Linked DNA regions of Hymenobacter tibetensis. The protein of the gene in region 1 interacts with the protein of each later gene in a pairwise test. Links are inferred from orthologs where the notes say so. Each region holds a gene or a part of one and is shown on either strand. Other genes may lie near its edges.

Region 1 (4,760 bases):
GGCGCTGGATTTGGCGTGCATCGGGTACTATGCCACAGGGCGAAGCTCGTTTCTGGGGTTCTACCTGAACCAAGCCGCGGCGGGGCAGGCGCCTAGCTTCACTACCAGCACGATGCGCACCATCAACAACGTGCCCAACGGTGAGTTCGACACGGCTACGTTCTTCGATGTAGATAATGACGGCAACGTGGACTTGCTCTACGGCACCAATTCCATCCGCACCGACTTGCCAGGCCAAAGCCTGCGCTACTACCGCAACAACGGCAGCAGCAGCCTGGAAAACGCGTTTGTAGTAGCCAATGCCGACTACGGGCAGATTCGTTCGGCCAACAATACCCGGCCCGTTAACCTTTGCCCATTGGTAGCCGACTTCGACAGCGACGGTACGCCCGATTTGCTCGTTACGGATGCATCCGGCACTGTGCGGCTGTTCAGCAATCTGCGGGCGCAAAGCAGCGTCTTTCTCGACTGCACCAACTTGTTCTACAACAATGCGTTGGGCTCCTACGAGAACGCACTACTCGGAGTCCGTGACCAGAACCACTTCACCCTGGCTGCCAACGACGTAGATGGCGACGGCGGACTAGAACTGTTCATCGGGATGGAAAGCGGTGGGGTGCTAGCGGCTGCCCCCCGAAACCGGGTATTGAGCACGCGCAACGCCGCCCAAAACCTGCCGCTTTCACTCTATCCCAATCCGGCTACCAGCACAACCACCGTGGAAGCGCCCCAACCCGTGCAGCTCACCCTACTCGACCTCACGGGGCGTACCATGCGTAAGGGTACGATCCTCGCCCGGCGGCACGAAGTGGACCTGCGTGGGCTAGCCGCCGGCCTCTACCTGGTGCGCTGCGAAACCACCGACGGCCGGCTAGGTATGCAGCGACTGGTGGTAAAATAGCTAGGAAGGCGCGGTTGTTGGCTCTGTTGGAGCGTAACAGCAACCGCGCCTTTCACTTACCATTTCGCCAACTGCGTCATCTCGAAGGAGTCGGCGTCGTGGAGGGCGGGGAACCGTTCACGGAAGGCGTCAAGGTCGGCGCGGCGAAGGGAACGGGTGATGCCAGTTTCCTGGTTGCCTACTTCTACCAAGTACTCGCCACGCATATCCAGCAGGGCTGAGTCGCCGGCGTAAGCGAGGCTGTTCCCGTCAATGCCTACGCAGTTCACACCCATAGTATACGCCAGGTTCTCAATGGCACGGGCACGCAGGAGCGTCATCCAGGCAGTGCGGCGGGCAGCCGGCCAGTTGGCCACGTACAGCAACAGGTCGTAGGGCTGCGTGACGGAGTTGCGGCTCCAAACTGGAAAACGCAAGTCGTAGCATACCAGGGGGCAGATGCGCCACCCGCGCCATTCCTCTACTAGGCGTTCCGTGCCGGCCACGTAGGTGTGGTGCTCGTTGGCCATCGTGAACAGGTGGCGCTTGTTGTAGTAGCTTAAGCTACCGTCGGGCCGCACCCAAAGCAGGCGGTTGTAATACTGCTCTTTCTCTTTGATGATGATGCTACCAGTCATGACGGCATCACGGGCAGCGGCTAGCTCACGCAGCCACGCTACCGTAGGGCCATCCATGGTTTCGGCCAGCTTAGCAGCTTCCATGCTGAAGCCCGTGGTGAACATTTCCGGCAGCACAATCAGGTCGGTGGCAATGGATATTTCATCAACATGCCGGCGTAGCTCGGCCCGATTGGCCTTTGCATCGTGCCATTGCAACGAAGCCTGTACGAAAGAAACGGTTAGATCAGACACGGAAGTGGGGCAATAGGAGGTAGAAGAAGGTCAGTATAACTATCAAGAAATATAAGGTAGCTGCCAGCAGATACCGTTATAGTTCCCAAAATAATTCGCGCCCCCTCAACCCGCACGCAAGCACTGTTCCAAGCGGAATACTTGATGATTGTGCGGAGCACCGCGTGGTGGTTGGGCGCAAGAAAACTCCCTAACGCAGGTTGCGTCACCTAATTGCCTTTGCTGGTTGGCTACAGTTCGCGCAACCGATCAGCAGCAGCCCGTAGTGTTGCTTCTTGTTTGGCGAAGCAAAACCGAATTAAACCTTCGTCATGGCCGTTGTGGTAGAACGCTGAAACAGGCACAACCGCCACGCCAGATTCGCGGGTGAGGCGCTGCGCGAAGGCTACGTCGCTTTCCGTAGTGGATATCTGAGAGTAGCGGGCCAACTGGAAATAGCCACCCAGAACCGGCAGCAGCTCGAAGCGCGAAGCGGCGAGCAACTCCCGAAATAGGTCGCGCTTCGGCTGGTAGAAGGCCGGCAACTGCTGGTCGTGCGCGGGGTCGGTTTCGAGGGCGTCGGCGAGGGCGTGCTGGGTGGGCGTGCTCACGGCAAAAGTCAGGAACTGGTGGACCCGGCGCAGTTCGGCGGTGAGGGCTGGTGGGGCAATGCAATACCCTACTTTCCAGCCAGTGGCATGGTAGGTTTTGCCGAAGGAGGAAAGCACAAACGTCCGCTCCCGCAAGGCAGGGTGTTGTAGCGCGCTGCGGTGCGGTACGCCATCAAACACCATGTGCTCGTACACCTCGTCGCTGAGTATCAAAATGGGGGTATCGGCTACCAGCGCAGCCAGGGACTCTAGGTCTTCGGTGGTTAGGACGGCGCCGCTGGGGTTGTGGGGCGAGTTGATCATGAGCAGGCGCGTACGTGGCGTAAGAGCCGCCCGCACCCGCTCCCAATTGATGCGGAAAGTGGGCGAGTCAAGAGGGACGTACACTGGAATGCCGCCTTGCAGCCGGATGGCCGGACCATACAGATCATAGGCTGGTTCGAGCACAACTACCTCGTCGCCGGGATGGACCACGGCGGCCAGCGCGGCGTAAAGCGCCTCGGTGGCGCCGCATGTCACGGTTATTTCGGTGGCGGGGTCGGGTGCGGGAACCTGGTAGACGCGGGCCGTTTTGTGGGCAATGGCTTCGCGCAGGCGTGGCAAGCCAGGCATGGGGGCATACTGGTGGTGGCCAGGCGTGGTGGCGTGGCGGGCCAGCGCTTCCTGCAAGGCCAGGGGCGGGTCATAATCAGGAAAGCCCTGCGCCAGGTTGATGGCTCCGCATTCCTGAGCCAGCTGCGTCATCACCGAAAAAATACTGGTGCCCACATCAGGCAGCTTGGAAACGATAGGAAACATGAACGAGAGATTAGTGGAAGCGGCGGGCAACCCCGGCAGTTGGATGCCTAAGGTAAAGCCCCCGCTTCAGACCTACGAAAAGCACCCTGCAAAAAGCCCTGCCAGATAGCCTGGTAGGGCTTCGCATCCAGAAACAAACATTGTGGCCGATTGGTAGGCTCTCGTACTACAGGGGCAAGTACACCCGGAAAGCGGCGCCTTCGTTCACAGTGCTTTCCACCTCCACGCGGCCCCCGTGGCTCTGCACTATCCGGTTGACCAGATACAGGCCTACTCCCGACCCGTCAACATGGTCGTGGAAGCGGCGGAACAGCTGAAATAGCTGGCTGCCAAAGCGCGCCATATCAATGCCTATTCCATTGTCTTCCACCACCAGCACCACATAGTTTTTGAGTGGGTAGCTGCTTAGCTGAATATGGGCCTGGCGGTCGGGAGCGGCGTATTTAAGCGCGTTGCTAACCAAATTGTAGAGCACGCTCTGTAGGCTAGGCCGCACAAACTGAATGGTTGGTGCCGCCTCGAAATTGGTGGTAACCGTGGCCCCCGATGCTGTAAGCTGGTCTTGGATGCTGGCCAGCACTTCCGCCGTAAATGCTGTTAGGTCGATACGCTCCGTGTCCAGGTATTGGCGCTGCTTCTGCACCTGTATCAATTCCGACAAATCATGAATGGTATCATTGATTTGCGTGAGGGCCCGCTCGAACATCGCCACCAGCTTCACGGCATCCGGATCGGGAAAGGAAGCCGTGCGAATCAGCTCCTGAAAGATGCCCGCCATGTTGTTGATGGGCTGGCGCAGGTCGTGGGAGGTGGTGTACACGAAGTTGTCGAGGCTCTCGTTGGTGCGCAACAGCTCGGCGTTCTGTGCTTGCAGCTGCTCGCGCAATTCGTGTTCCTCGTGCACCTCGGTGTTGGTGCAATACCAGCACCGGACGCGGCCCGTGGCGTCGAACTCAGGTATGCCCCGGCTTAGTATCCAGCGGTACTGCCCATCGTGGCGGCGCAGCCGAAACTCGTAGCTCCAGGCCCGGCTCTCTTGCAGAGCGGCCCCGTATTCCCGCCGGATGGTAGGCAGGTCGTCGGGGTGCAGCAGCTCAGGCCAGGAACCGTTGATATCGTTGGTAGCAGGGCTAGTGCCGGTGAAGGCGTACCATTGCGGGCCGGCGTACACGATGTCCCCGGAGGGGTTGCAGACAAAGGTCATCACCGGCAACGACTCCGTCATGAGCCGCACCTGTTCGTCGCGGCGGCGTATCTGGGCCTCCAGGGCCTCCGACTGCTGCCGACTGCGCACTTGCTCGGTGATGTCCAGAATGAAAGCCAGCACCCCCTTCACGCGGTGTTGCTCGTCGTGCAGGGGCTGGTAGGAGAACGTAACGTAGTGTTGCCGGAAGGTAGTGGTGCCGGGCTGCTTCAGGGCAATAAGTGTCTCGAAAACCATCCGGGGCTGGCCGGTAGTGTACACGTCATCGAGGAGGGCAATGAAGCCTTGCTCTTCCACTTCCGGTAGCAGATCAGCTACCCGGCGCCCCAGCTCGGTGCGGCCGCCAACAAAGACGGAGTAGCTGTCATTGAAAAAAGTGAGGCGGTGTTCCGGCCCTTCCAGCGTGGCAATAGAAG
Region 2 (6,030 bases), 630 kb from region 1 along the record:
TAACTGCGTGTTGTGGCGTAAGGTATAACGCACAAGAAGTAATTCGTCAGCCCGTTTACAGCACTATCCCCCCGGTTACCTCTAAGCGCTGGCCATTGAGCCAGCGGGCCGCATCGGTGCAGAGGAACGCGACGATGCCGCCGATATCGTCGGGCTCGGCCGTGCGGCCCAGGGCCGTGGCTTGGGCCACCCAAGCGCGCATCTCGGGTGTATCCGGCATCGCTCCGCCCCCAAAGACGGCGCCCGGGGCGACTACGTTGGCCGCAATGCCTCGGCTACCCAACTCCAGCGCCAGGTAACGCGTGAAGACCTCCACTGCTCCTTTCATGCTGGCATAGGCGGAAAAGCCCGCATAGGAACTACGCGCCGACACGGTGGAAACGTTGATGATCCGGCCGCCGTCGCGCAGCAGGGGCAGCGCCTGTTGCGTGAGGAAGTACACGCCCTTGAAGTGCACCTGGAGCATCTCATCAAACTGCCCCTCGGTTGTCTCACTAATGGGGGCGCTCAGGCTGGTGCCGGCGTTGTTGATGAGAAAGTCGAACCGGTCGGTAGCAAAGGTATCGGCCAGCACCGTGGTGACTTCAGCGAAAAACGCCTCGAAGGTGCGCAGTTCAGCTGCGTCGAGGGGCAGGGCCACGGCCCGGCGACCCAAGGCTGTGATGTCGGCGACCACAGCCGCCGCTTCGGCTTGCTGGCTGCGGTACGTGAGGATGACGTCGATGCCCTGTTGGGCTAGTTTGAGGGCCATGTCTTTGCCCAGGCCCCGGCTACCGCCGGTTACAAGCGCGATTTTGGAAGTATTCATACAGAGTGTATTTGCCGTATTACGTGAACACGACAAAGGTCCTCTAGCCTGCTGCCGGTGCGGTTGTATTAGCCAATCCGCTTCTTGTAGAAATCAAATTGGCACGGCGGGCAGCGGGCGAAACGCGCTGGGGCTTACGGCAGCATAGCGGCGGTAGAAGGGCGAGAAGTGGCACATCGACGAAGGCTAGGCTGTTGGCAATTTCCACTAGTGTCTGTTCCAGCAATATGCCTTCCGGAAAGAATAAGGGCAGTAGTGGACGCCCACTACTGCCCTTATTCTTTCCGGAATGGAATCGTATAACTCCTTAAATCAGCTGGCAGGCGTCAATTTCCATTTCCCGCATCCGGGCAATGAACGCTTTCGGCTCGATGCGGTAGCGACGCGAATAAGTGTCCACGGCCAAGTGTTCGTGGGGCTCCGCAAACTTGATTTCCAGCTTTTTGCTGCCCTGGCTTTCCTCTACCGCGGCCATGAACCGGTCCATGAAGGGCTCGGTGATGGTGCGCAGATCGAGCTGCACCCGCACGCCATTGGAGAGCTTCTCGGCCACGTGGAACAGCGGCTCCATGGTCATGATCTTGAACTCGAACTGATCGGAGTCGCGGAAACGCTGCTGGAACTTGCCGCGGATGAACATAGGCGGCACCTGCTCTTTGTCGTAGTTGCGGGGGTTGATGAGCGGGGAGAACTTCGAGTAGTCGTCGCGGAACAAGGCCAGGTTCAAACTTGATTCGTAGTCTTCCACGTTGAAGCTCACGAAGGGGTGGCCGGTCTTGGTGGTTTTGAACAACACATTGGAAATCAGCCCAGCCACCGATATGTCGCGGTTCTTGTAGTTCTCAATTTTGTCGAGGCCGCACGTGCAGTACGAGTCGATTTCCAGCTTGAAGTCGTCGAGCGGGTGACCGGACAGGTAGAAGCCTACCACTTCCTTTTCACGGCGCAGCTTCTCGGTGGGGCTCCACAGCTCCATGTCCTGAATCTTGGGCATGGGAATAGCCATCATGTCGCCGCCGCCTCCGAATAGGCTCTGCTGGGCCGATTCTTTAGCTGCTTGGTGCTGCTGGCCCACTTTCATGGCCTTCTCAATGACGTTCTGGTCACCACTCAGCGCCTCGATGTACTGGCGGCGGTGGTAGCGCTCGAACGAGTCGAAGGCACCGGCCTGGGCCATGCTTTCAAACGTTTTCTTGTTCACGGCCCGCAGGTTCACGCGGCGCGAGAAGTCGAAAATGTCGGCGTACGGACCGTTCTTGGTACGCTCCGTCACAATTTCTTCCACGGCAGCTTCGCCGGCACCCTTCACGGCAGCCATCCCAAAACGAATCTGGCCCTGCTTGTTCACGTTGAACTTCAAGATAGATTCGTTGACGTCGGGACCGAGTACGGCTACACCTTGCTTGCGAGCTTCCTCGATGAAGAACGTCACCTTCTTGATGTCGCCCATGTTGTTGGTGAGCACGGCGGCCATGTACTCGGCAGGGTAGTGGGCCTTGAGGTAGCCGGTCTGGTAAGCCACCACCGAGTAAGCGGCGGAGTGGGAGCGGTTGAAGCCGTAGGCCGCAAACTTTTCCATCACGTCGAACACCTCGTTGGCTTTCTTGGCCTTGATACCGTGTAGCTTCTCGGCGCCTTCCGTGAATTTCTCACGTTCCAGAGCCATCTTTTTCATGTCCTTCTTACCCATGGCGCGGCGCAGCAAGTCGGCGCCGCCGAGCGAGTAACCGGCCAGAATCTGGGCCGTTTGCATGATCTGCTCCTGGTACACCATGATGCCCTGCGAGTAGTTCAGGATGGGCTCTAACAACTCGTGCGGGTACTCTACCGGTTCGCGGCCGTGCTTGCGGTTGATGAAGTTCGGGATGAACTGCATCGGGCCCGGCCGGTACAGGGCGTTCATGGCAATCAGGTCCTCGATGTTGGTGGGCTTGAGGTCCTTGAGGTACATGCGCATACCCTCGGATTCAAACTGGAACGTGCCGATGGTGTCGCCGCGCTGGTAGAGCTCGTAGGTTTTCTGGTCGTCAATTGGAATAGCGTCGATGTCGATTTTAACGCCGTGGTTCTGCTCAATTAGGTTGATGGCATCGACGATAATAGTCAACGTCTTCAAGCCCAGGAAGTCCATCTTGAGCATCCCGGCACTCTCAATCACCTTGCCATCAAACTGCGTAACCAGCAGGTCCGAATCCTTGGAGGTGGAAACGGGAATGTACTTGGTGATGTCGTCGGGGGCAATGATGACGCCGGCGGCGTGGATGCCGGTGTTGCGGACTGAGCCTTCCAGCTTCTCGGCGAGGCGCAGGATATGGCCGCGCAGGTTGTCGGGCGCATCGTCGCGCCGGATCATATCCAGTTCCTGGTTTTCGGCAAACGCTTTGGCTAGTGTAGTACCCACTTGGTCGGGCACCATTTTCACCAGGTCGTTGGCCAGCGGCAAGGCCAGATCCATGGCCCGCGACACGTCCTTGATAGACGATTTGGCCGCCATGGTACCGAAGGTAATAATCTGAGCGACCTGCGTTTTACCGTACTTGTCCACCACGTAGTCGATGACTTTCTGACGGTTCACGTCGTCGAAGTCGATATCAATATCGGGCATGGACACGCGCTCCGGATTCAAGAAACGCTCGAACAGCAGCGAGTACTTGATGGGGTCAATGTTGGTGATACCAATGCAGTAGGCCACTGCCGAACCGGCCGCCGAGCCCCGGCCCGGCCCTACGGCCACGCCAATGTTGCGGCCGTGGTTGATGAAGTCTTGGGTGATGAGGAAGTAGCCCGCAAAGCCCATCGTCTCAATCACGCGCAGTTCGTAGTCCAGCCGCTCCTCGATTTCGGGCGTGCGCTCGGAGTAGCGGCGTTTTTCGCCCTCGAAAGCGCCCTTGAACGTGAGGTAACGTAGGAACGCGTCGGCAGTGGGGTGTTCGGCCGGGAGCGGAAAGTTGGGGAGCAAAATATCGCGCTGCAGCTTGGGCGGCGTGATTTTATCTACAATTTCGTTGGTGTTGTCTAAGCTCTCCGGCACGTCGGCGAAGAGGGCGTTCATCTCCGCCTGGGTCTTGAAGTAGAACTGGTCGTTGGCGAAACCGAAGCGGGCCCGAGGCTTGGGTCCCTGGGCTTCCTCGTCGATGCGCTGAAGCTGGCGACGGATGGTAGCATCCTGCGCCGACAAATGACGCAGGTTGTCGAGGTGGTCGTAGTGAACTTTGTTGTCCTGCGAAATCAGACGGAAATACTGCGTTTGGAAGTCGCCAACCGGAATGCTGTGCTCCTCGCCGGTATTCACGCACAGCAAAATGTCGTGCGGCGCGAAGTCGGTTTGGTCGACGTAGTGCGAGTCATTGGTGCAAATCACCTTCACGTTATACTTCTTGGCCAGGCTCAGCAGCACTTGGTTTACGTCTTCCTGGCTCTTGCCGGTGCCATCGAAATTCATCAGCCCGTGCCGCTGAATCTCGATATAGTAATCGTCCTCGAACACGTCCAGCCACCATTTCAGCAGCTCTTCGGCCTTGGCCTCACTCTCAAACAGAATGGCCTGCGGAATTTCAGCGCCAATGCAACACGACGTAGCAATCAGGCCCTCGTGATACTTGAGCAGAATCTCTTTGTCGATACGCGGGAACTTGGAGTACACGCCTTCGATAAAACTCATCGAGCAAAGCTTGCTCAGGTTATGGTAGCCGGCTTGGTCTTTGGCTAATAGCAGCTGGTGGTAGCGTTTGTCACGTTCGCCTTTTTCGCGGCTGAAGGCCTTCTTGTGGCGGTCTTCTACCATGTAGAACTCGCAGCCCACAATTGGCTTGACGTTGTACTTGTTGGCTTCTGCTACGAAGTTGAAGGCTCCGAACATGTTGCCGTGGTCGGTGAGGGCAACGGCGGGCATGCCATCGGCCTGCGCCTTTTTCATCAGGGCGCTGATGCTGGCCTGGCCATCAAGAAGAGAATATTGGGTGTGGGAATGCAGGTGCGAGAAAACGGCCATGGGCAATGCGCCTCCCGCCGTTAGGGCGCGAAGCGGACAGTAAAGTTACCCACGAAATGGCGGCAAGGAAAGAGTGCGCGGCAAGGGATTTTGGCGTATCACCGCAGCTCGTAATAAGGTGCTTCACGGGCTTTCTCCTTGCTACAAGGTGCTCAGCAGTGTCCGCAACCTGTTGGGGTGGCTCGGAAAAGGCTGGTTTTGTGTGGCCTACTGCGCCACATAATTTGGGTACTTCCCCTGCAGGCGGAACCCCATCTGCTGTAAACTAGTTAGCTTGCATACGCACTTGTATGTAGAATAGTATATATACTGGTGCATTGAGTACCAAAGGTGTTATTACTGCTATAGTATCTACAAAAGATTGTTAGTGCCTTGATAATCAAGTTCTTTAGGCTGCTTGCGTGCGCCCAAACGACTTTCTTTACTTTCGGGTTTCCTATCTAGCTTCTACATCACCCAAGGCCGGGCATACCGGTCAGTATTGTCTCCATGAAGCATTTGGCACCCCTCACTGATCCGGTTTATGACCAGACGGCTCCACTCTCTCGCTTCGGTCACTTTCTAGTACAGTTCATACAAGACAAACGGGATTTGCCCTTTGTGTACCTGATTCTGGAAATATCCTGTACGCTGCTGCCACTAGTAGCCGTACTGTTCTGGCCCAACCTCGACAGCCGAGTGTGGTGGGCGGCGCTGGCCGTGTACATGTTTCTGACCACGTTTTACTTTAAAGGGCCATTTGGGCTGATGCTGCATTGCACCAGCCACCGCATCTTGTTCAAGAAGAAGTACGCTCAATTCAACCACTACATTCCGTGGGTGATTGGGCCCTTGTTCGGGCAAACCCCCGAGACGTACTTCACCCACCACTTGGGCATGCATCACCCCGAGAACAACATGGAGCACGATGAAAGCTCCACGATGGATTATCAGCGTGACTCGATACTCAGCTTTGGCCGCTACTTGGGAAGCTTTTTTCTAGTAGGCATCCCGCGGCTAGCGCAATATTTCACGCGCAACCAGAAGCCAAAGCTGCGGCACCGTCTGCTGCGCGGCGAAGTGGTGTACATTGTGGCATGCATAGGGTTGGCGTTTGTGAATCTACCAGCAACGTTCGTGGTGCTGGTGCTGCCGGTGCTTGTAACGCGGGCGGTGATGATGCTCGGCAACTGGAGCCAGCACTCGTTTATTGATGCCAATGACCCCGGCAACTGCTACACCAATAGCGTAA
Region 3 (4,707 bases), 860 kb from region 1 along the record:
TGAATCTCGTAAATCTGATTGATAGTGTTGGCGGCACCTGTAACCGCTAGTCCGCCTATCATGACCAGTAGCGCCTTGCTCCAATCAAAAGCCTGAGTCCCCAGCAAATAGCCGATGGCGCTCGAGAAGGCTACTGTTAGCGCCAACCGGAATTTTATTAACTGGAAGTATGCCCTGGCTTTGGTCATCAGTGGGTAAAACAGCACGCCCGGTGGATGGACTCCAAACCGGGCCGCAAAGTTACGCAACAACGCTTGCATAAGCGGCCTGCGGTTGCGTTTTAGCTTGGCGGGCGTATCGAATAATGGTCAGAAACTGGGCGCCGAACAACACAGTGGCCACAGTAAGGTGTATAGGCTGCACAGCAGCAGGCAAAGCTAAGTAAGCTAATGTCACGCCGGCCGCAATCTCCAACCCTAGCAGCCCCATCGTAACTGTTGCCAACAGCTGCAAGTTGGCATTACGGGTTTGATAGAGCCGATAAGCTACGTACACATTTAAGGCGAGTAGCACCAGAGAGAAAGAACGATGTATTTTAAAGGTGTTGCCCAGCTGTTCCACCCATTCAGCTCTGCCCAGATAGTTAGCCGCTGTAGCTACTATATCTATTTGCTCACGCACTTGGGTACCAAGTACTATCTGCCCAAAAGTAAGCAGCGCGGTTAACCACAGAAGAGGCGTTAATGCTTTAGGAAGAGCTTGCTGCCTATAGGGAGTAGCACTATTCTCCTGCTGAGAACGGTCAACAGCATAAATCAACATGGCAACAATCAACAAAGCCAGCGCCATGTGTACAGTTACAAGTTCTGGCAACAAGTTGGTGGATACAACCAACGACCCCAACCAGCCTTGAAACCCTGTGAGTAAGAACGACGCAAATGCCAGCCAAAAAATAGCTCGGTCACGACGCCAGTAAGGCAACGATAACACAACGGTCAGGAATATAAACACGCCTATCAGAGCTCCTAAGAGCCGGTTGACATATTCAATCCACGTCTTGGTAGCATTGAAATCTGTCTCGACAAACTGAGTAGGATGAGCAAAGATCTGGCTGGCCACCTGTTTGAAACCAAGGCGCTCCAAAGTCTTCGCGAGCTTCTTGTTTTTTGCGACACGCTGCGCAGTGTAAATCTCCTTGTAGCCCTCTGGCAACTCACTTACCTGTGTTGGCGGCACCCATGTTCCAAAACACTTCGGCCAATCAGGGCACCCCATGCCAGATCCTGTACTCCGAACAATTCCTCCCACCAAAATCAGTAGGTAAACGGACACCACAGTTAGCATACCGAAAAACCGAAAGCGGCGCACGAAAGCAGGTTGGGTCATGTATATTTTATTACTAGTGTTAACTGAGTAGTAACAATTGAAACCGTTTTTTGGTGTCTGATTCCTTGCTCAGATTACGTGATTTAACTTGCTTGAGAAACACAAAACGGGCCGCCGTAAGTACAGCGGCCCGTTCCGGGTATTGAATGAATGCTTACTACTCGTTTTCGTTTTCGTACGGCAGGTTAGAAGACTGCGTCTTAGAATACGGCACGTTTTGTGGGATGAAATCCTGCTCGGCACCTGGCTTGCTATAATCATAGGGCCAGCGGTATACTGCGGGAATCTCACCAGGCCAGTTACCGTGCCCAGGTAATACAGGAGTAGTCCACTCGAGCGTTGTAGAACGCCATGGGTTCTCTGTAGCGCGACGACCACGGAAGATGCTATAGAAGAAGTTGAAGACGAACACGAACTGTGCGAAAAACGCTAGGATAGCAGCAATCGAAATGAACTTGTTCAAATCAGCAAACTGACTGAACATATCGAAACCGGTCCAAGCGTAGTAGCGGCGTGGGAAACCAGCGATACCAACGTAGTGCATTGGCAAAAAAACCAAGTACACGCCTATGAAAGTCAACCAGAAGTGAATATATCCTAGTTTTTCATCCATCATACGGCCAAACATCTTTGGGAACCAGTGATACACACCAGCAAACAGTCCAAAGAAAGCAGAGCTACCCATTACCAAGTGGAAGTGAGCTACCACGAAGTACGTATTGTGCATCTGAATATCCAAGGCAGCATTGCCAAGGATAATACCGGTAAGACCACCCGAAATGAACAGGGATACGAAACCAATGGAGAACAACATAGCCGAAGTGAAGCGAATGTTACCACGCCACAGTGTAGCCAGCCAGTTGAACGTCTTCACTGCCGATGGTACAGCAATGATAAGAGTCAGGAACATGAAGACAGACCCAAGGAATGGATTCATGCCTGTCACAAACATATGGTGAGCCCATACTACGAACGACAGCAACGAAATTCCCAAGAGCGAGCCAATCATAGCCCGATAGCCGAAGATTGGCTTGCGAGAGTTGGTAGCGAGAATTTCAGATACCATACCCATTGCAGGCATGATAACGATATATACTTCGGGGTGACCTAAAAACCAGAACAGGTGCTGGAAAAGAATAGGAGAACCACCCGTGTTAGGCAATGCCTGTCCAGCAATGTAAATGTCAGAAAGGAAGAAGCTAGTACCAAAGCTACGGTCAAAGATCAGTAGCAATGCTGCAGAGAACAATACTGGAAAAGCGAGCAAACCCAGGATAGCAGTCAAGAAGAACGACCAGATAGTAAGCGGCAGCTTACTCATGCTCATTCCTTTGGTACGCAGGTTGATTACTGTTGTGATGTAGTTTACACCACCTAACAGCTGTGAAACGATAAACAATGCCATCGACACCAACCACATGGTCATACCCATGCCGGAGCCAGGAATAGCCTGAGGTAAGGCGCTAAGTGGAGGATAGATTGTCCAGCCAGCCGAAGCAGGTCCAGTCTCCAAGAAGATAGACAAGAACATAATAACGCTCGACATAAAGAAGAACCAATACGAGAGCATATTCATGAAGCCCGAAGCCATATCCCGGGCACCAACTTGCAGCGGAATCAGAAAGTTGGAGAAGGTACCGGAAAGACCAGCTGTCAGTACAAAGAACACCATGATGGTGCCGTGCATTGTAACCAGAGACAGATAGAACTCGGGGTTGAGCTTACCAGCTTCTACCCACTTACCGAGAACTGGAGTCAACCACTCCATGGTAGACTCAGGCCATCCTAGTTGAAGACGGAACAAGCTAGAAAGGGTACCACCTAAAATTGCCCAGAAGATACCCGTGATAAGGAACTGCTTAGCAATCGTTTTGTGGTCGGTGCTGAATACATATTTGAACAGCCAATGCTGATCGTGATGATGATCATCATGAAGCGCGTGCTCATCGTGCGTAGTTTGCGGCTCGGTAACCCCGATACCACCTTGCACTTGCGCTTGATTTGGAAGATTAGCAGCCATATAAGAAGCGTGCGATTAACTGAGTGAAATTAGAGCGAAGCTTTGGTAGCAGGCGTAGCTACCGCAGCGGCAGCCTCTTTTACAACCAGTTTTTCCTCCTTCTGTTTGAAAGAAGCCAAAACATCTGGGTTCTGTTCCGAGAAGGATTTTTGCTGAGAGAACCATGCTACATAATCATCTGGCTCGTCTACTACAATGGTAAATTTCATTGCAAAGTGCCCACGACCGCAGATTTGATTGCAAGCAAGTTCATAGTTGAACTTAGGGTTACCTAATTGAGCACGCATCTCGTCTGTAGTCTTAGTAGGCGTAAACCAGAATTTGGTTGGCATACCAGGTACTGCATACATCTGCACTCGGAAGTGCGGCATGTACACTGCGTGTAATACATCACGCGAACGGATCTTCAACAATACTGGGTGGCCTTTAGGCACATGAATTTCTCCAGGAACAAAGTCATCAAGACCAGACTTGTCACTTAGATCGAAACCGAATTCATTGGTAGCATCAATCAAGCGGTAGTTAACCACACCGAGCTTCATATCACGGCCGGGATAGCGTACCAGCCAGTTGAACTGCTTGCCCATTACTTCGAGTACAACAGCATCCTTGGGAGCCGGGCCAGTAATACGGCTCCATTCTTTCCAGCCAGCAAACACCAAAGCAGCCATCACAATAGCTGGAATCACCGTCCAGATGATCTCAATCTTGTTGTTATGGGGAAAGAAGTAAGCCCGACGGCCATCCTGATGCTGATACTTGTAAGAGTAAAAGAACAGGAGAACCTGAGTTAGCACAAATACCAACCCGATAACAATCATGGTAGTCCAGAACATGCGCTCTGTAGCATGACCGTGCACCGAAGCAATTGGTGGGTTCATCTTGTCGTAGTTGTCGCCAAACGACCAAGCGAAAGCAGCACCACCTACGACCAAGAAAACGAGCATTAATACCGCATTCACGCGGTTGCTGGTCCCGAGTTCACGCGCCGAGCTACCAGAAAAAATCGAAGTTAGAATCTGGAGTCGGAACAAAAGGCCAAAGACGACCAACACCAACACCAGCACCAACAAAATACCAAGAGCAGTCATTCTGTAGAGGTTTGAAGAGAGAACCTAGATATAAGTTAAAACAAATAAAGACGGTAAATGTCTGGCGTTTAACTCGGCAATCTTGGCCCTAAAAATTAAGTTGTATGATGAACGCTTTCATCGAGGAACGGATGATGCAACGGCACCAACGATGCCTGAGTAAGACGCTTGGTCATCAACAGCAAGAAGCTTCCCAAGAACACTAACGCAACCCCGAACTCTATTACAAACCCATTGTTAGCCTGCATAGTTGCCGGCATGATCATTAAA

What was found.
Region 2: the proteins of MTX78_RS20750 (region 1) and dnaE interact in binary tests that used the Escherichia coli proteins (3 or more experiments, as listed by UniProt). The link is inferred for Hymenobacter tibetensis from one-to-one orthologs.
Region 3: the proteins of MTX78_RS20750 (region 1) and MTX78_RS17220 interact in binary tests that used the Escherichia coli proteins (3 or more experiments, as listed by UniProt). The link is inferred for Hymenobacter tibetensis from one-to-one orthologs.

Annotation. Positions count from the first base shown.
Region 1 is NZ_CP094669.1:5,157,682-5,162,441, reverse strand. What follows is about bases 1,062-4,023. They hold MTX78_RS20750 (methionine aminotransferase), read right to left. Parts: upstream 3,141-4,023; coding sequence 1,983-3,140; downstream 1,062-1,982. Other genes in these bases: MTX78_RS20745 (PAS domain-containing protein), read right to left, coding at 3,307-4,023; MTX78_RS20755 (amidohydrolase), read right to left, coding at 1,062-1,752. Also shown: MTX78_RS20760 (FG-GAP-like repeat-containing protein), read left to right, coding at 1-901; more of MTX78_RS20755, read right to left, coding at 958-1,061; more of MTX78_RS20745, read right to left, coding at 4,024-4,760. UniProt on the Escherichia coli protein: Shows aminotransferase activity with methionine and histidine as substrates, and to a lesser extent also with phenylalanine.
Region 2 is NZ_CP094669.1:4,523,369-4,529,398, reverse strand. What follows is about bases 916-5,147. They hold dnaE (DNA polymerase III subunit alpha), read right to left. Parts: upstream 4,800-5,147; coding sequence 1,116-4,799; downstream 916-1,115. In the rest of the region: MTX78_RS18135 (SDR family NAD(P)-dependent oxidoreductase), read right to left, coding at 56-808; MTX78_RS18125 (fatty acid desaturase family protein), read left to right, coding at 5,289-6,030. UniProt on the Escherichia coli protein: DNA polymerase III is a complex, multichain enzyme responsible for most of the replicative synthesis in bacteria. This DNA polymerase also exhibits 3' to 5' exonuclease activity. The alpha chain is the DNA polymerase catalytic subunit.
Region 3 is NZ_CP094669.1:4,293,248-4,297,954, forward strand. What follows is about bases 916-3,824. They hold MTX78_RS17220 (cytochrome c oxidase subunit I), read right to left. Parts: upstream 3,347-3,824; coding sequence 1,484-3,346; downstream 916-1,483. Other genes in these bases: MTX78_RS17215 (COX15/CtaA family protein), read right to left, coding at 916-1,284; MTX78_RS17225 (cytochrome c oxidase subunit II), read right to left, coding at 3,376-3,824. Also shown: cyoE (heme o synthase), read right to left, coding at 1-188; more of MTX78_RS17215, read right to left, coding at 241-915; more of MTX78_RS17225, read right to left, coding at 3,825-4,437; MTX78_RS17230 (quinol:cytochrome C oxidoreductase), read right to left, coding at 4,533-4,707. UniProt on the Escherichia coli protein: Cytochrome bo(3) ubiquinol oxidase is the terminal enzyme in the aerobic respiratory chain of E.coli that predominates when cells are grown at high aeration.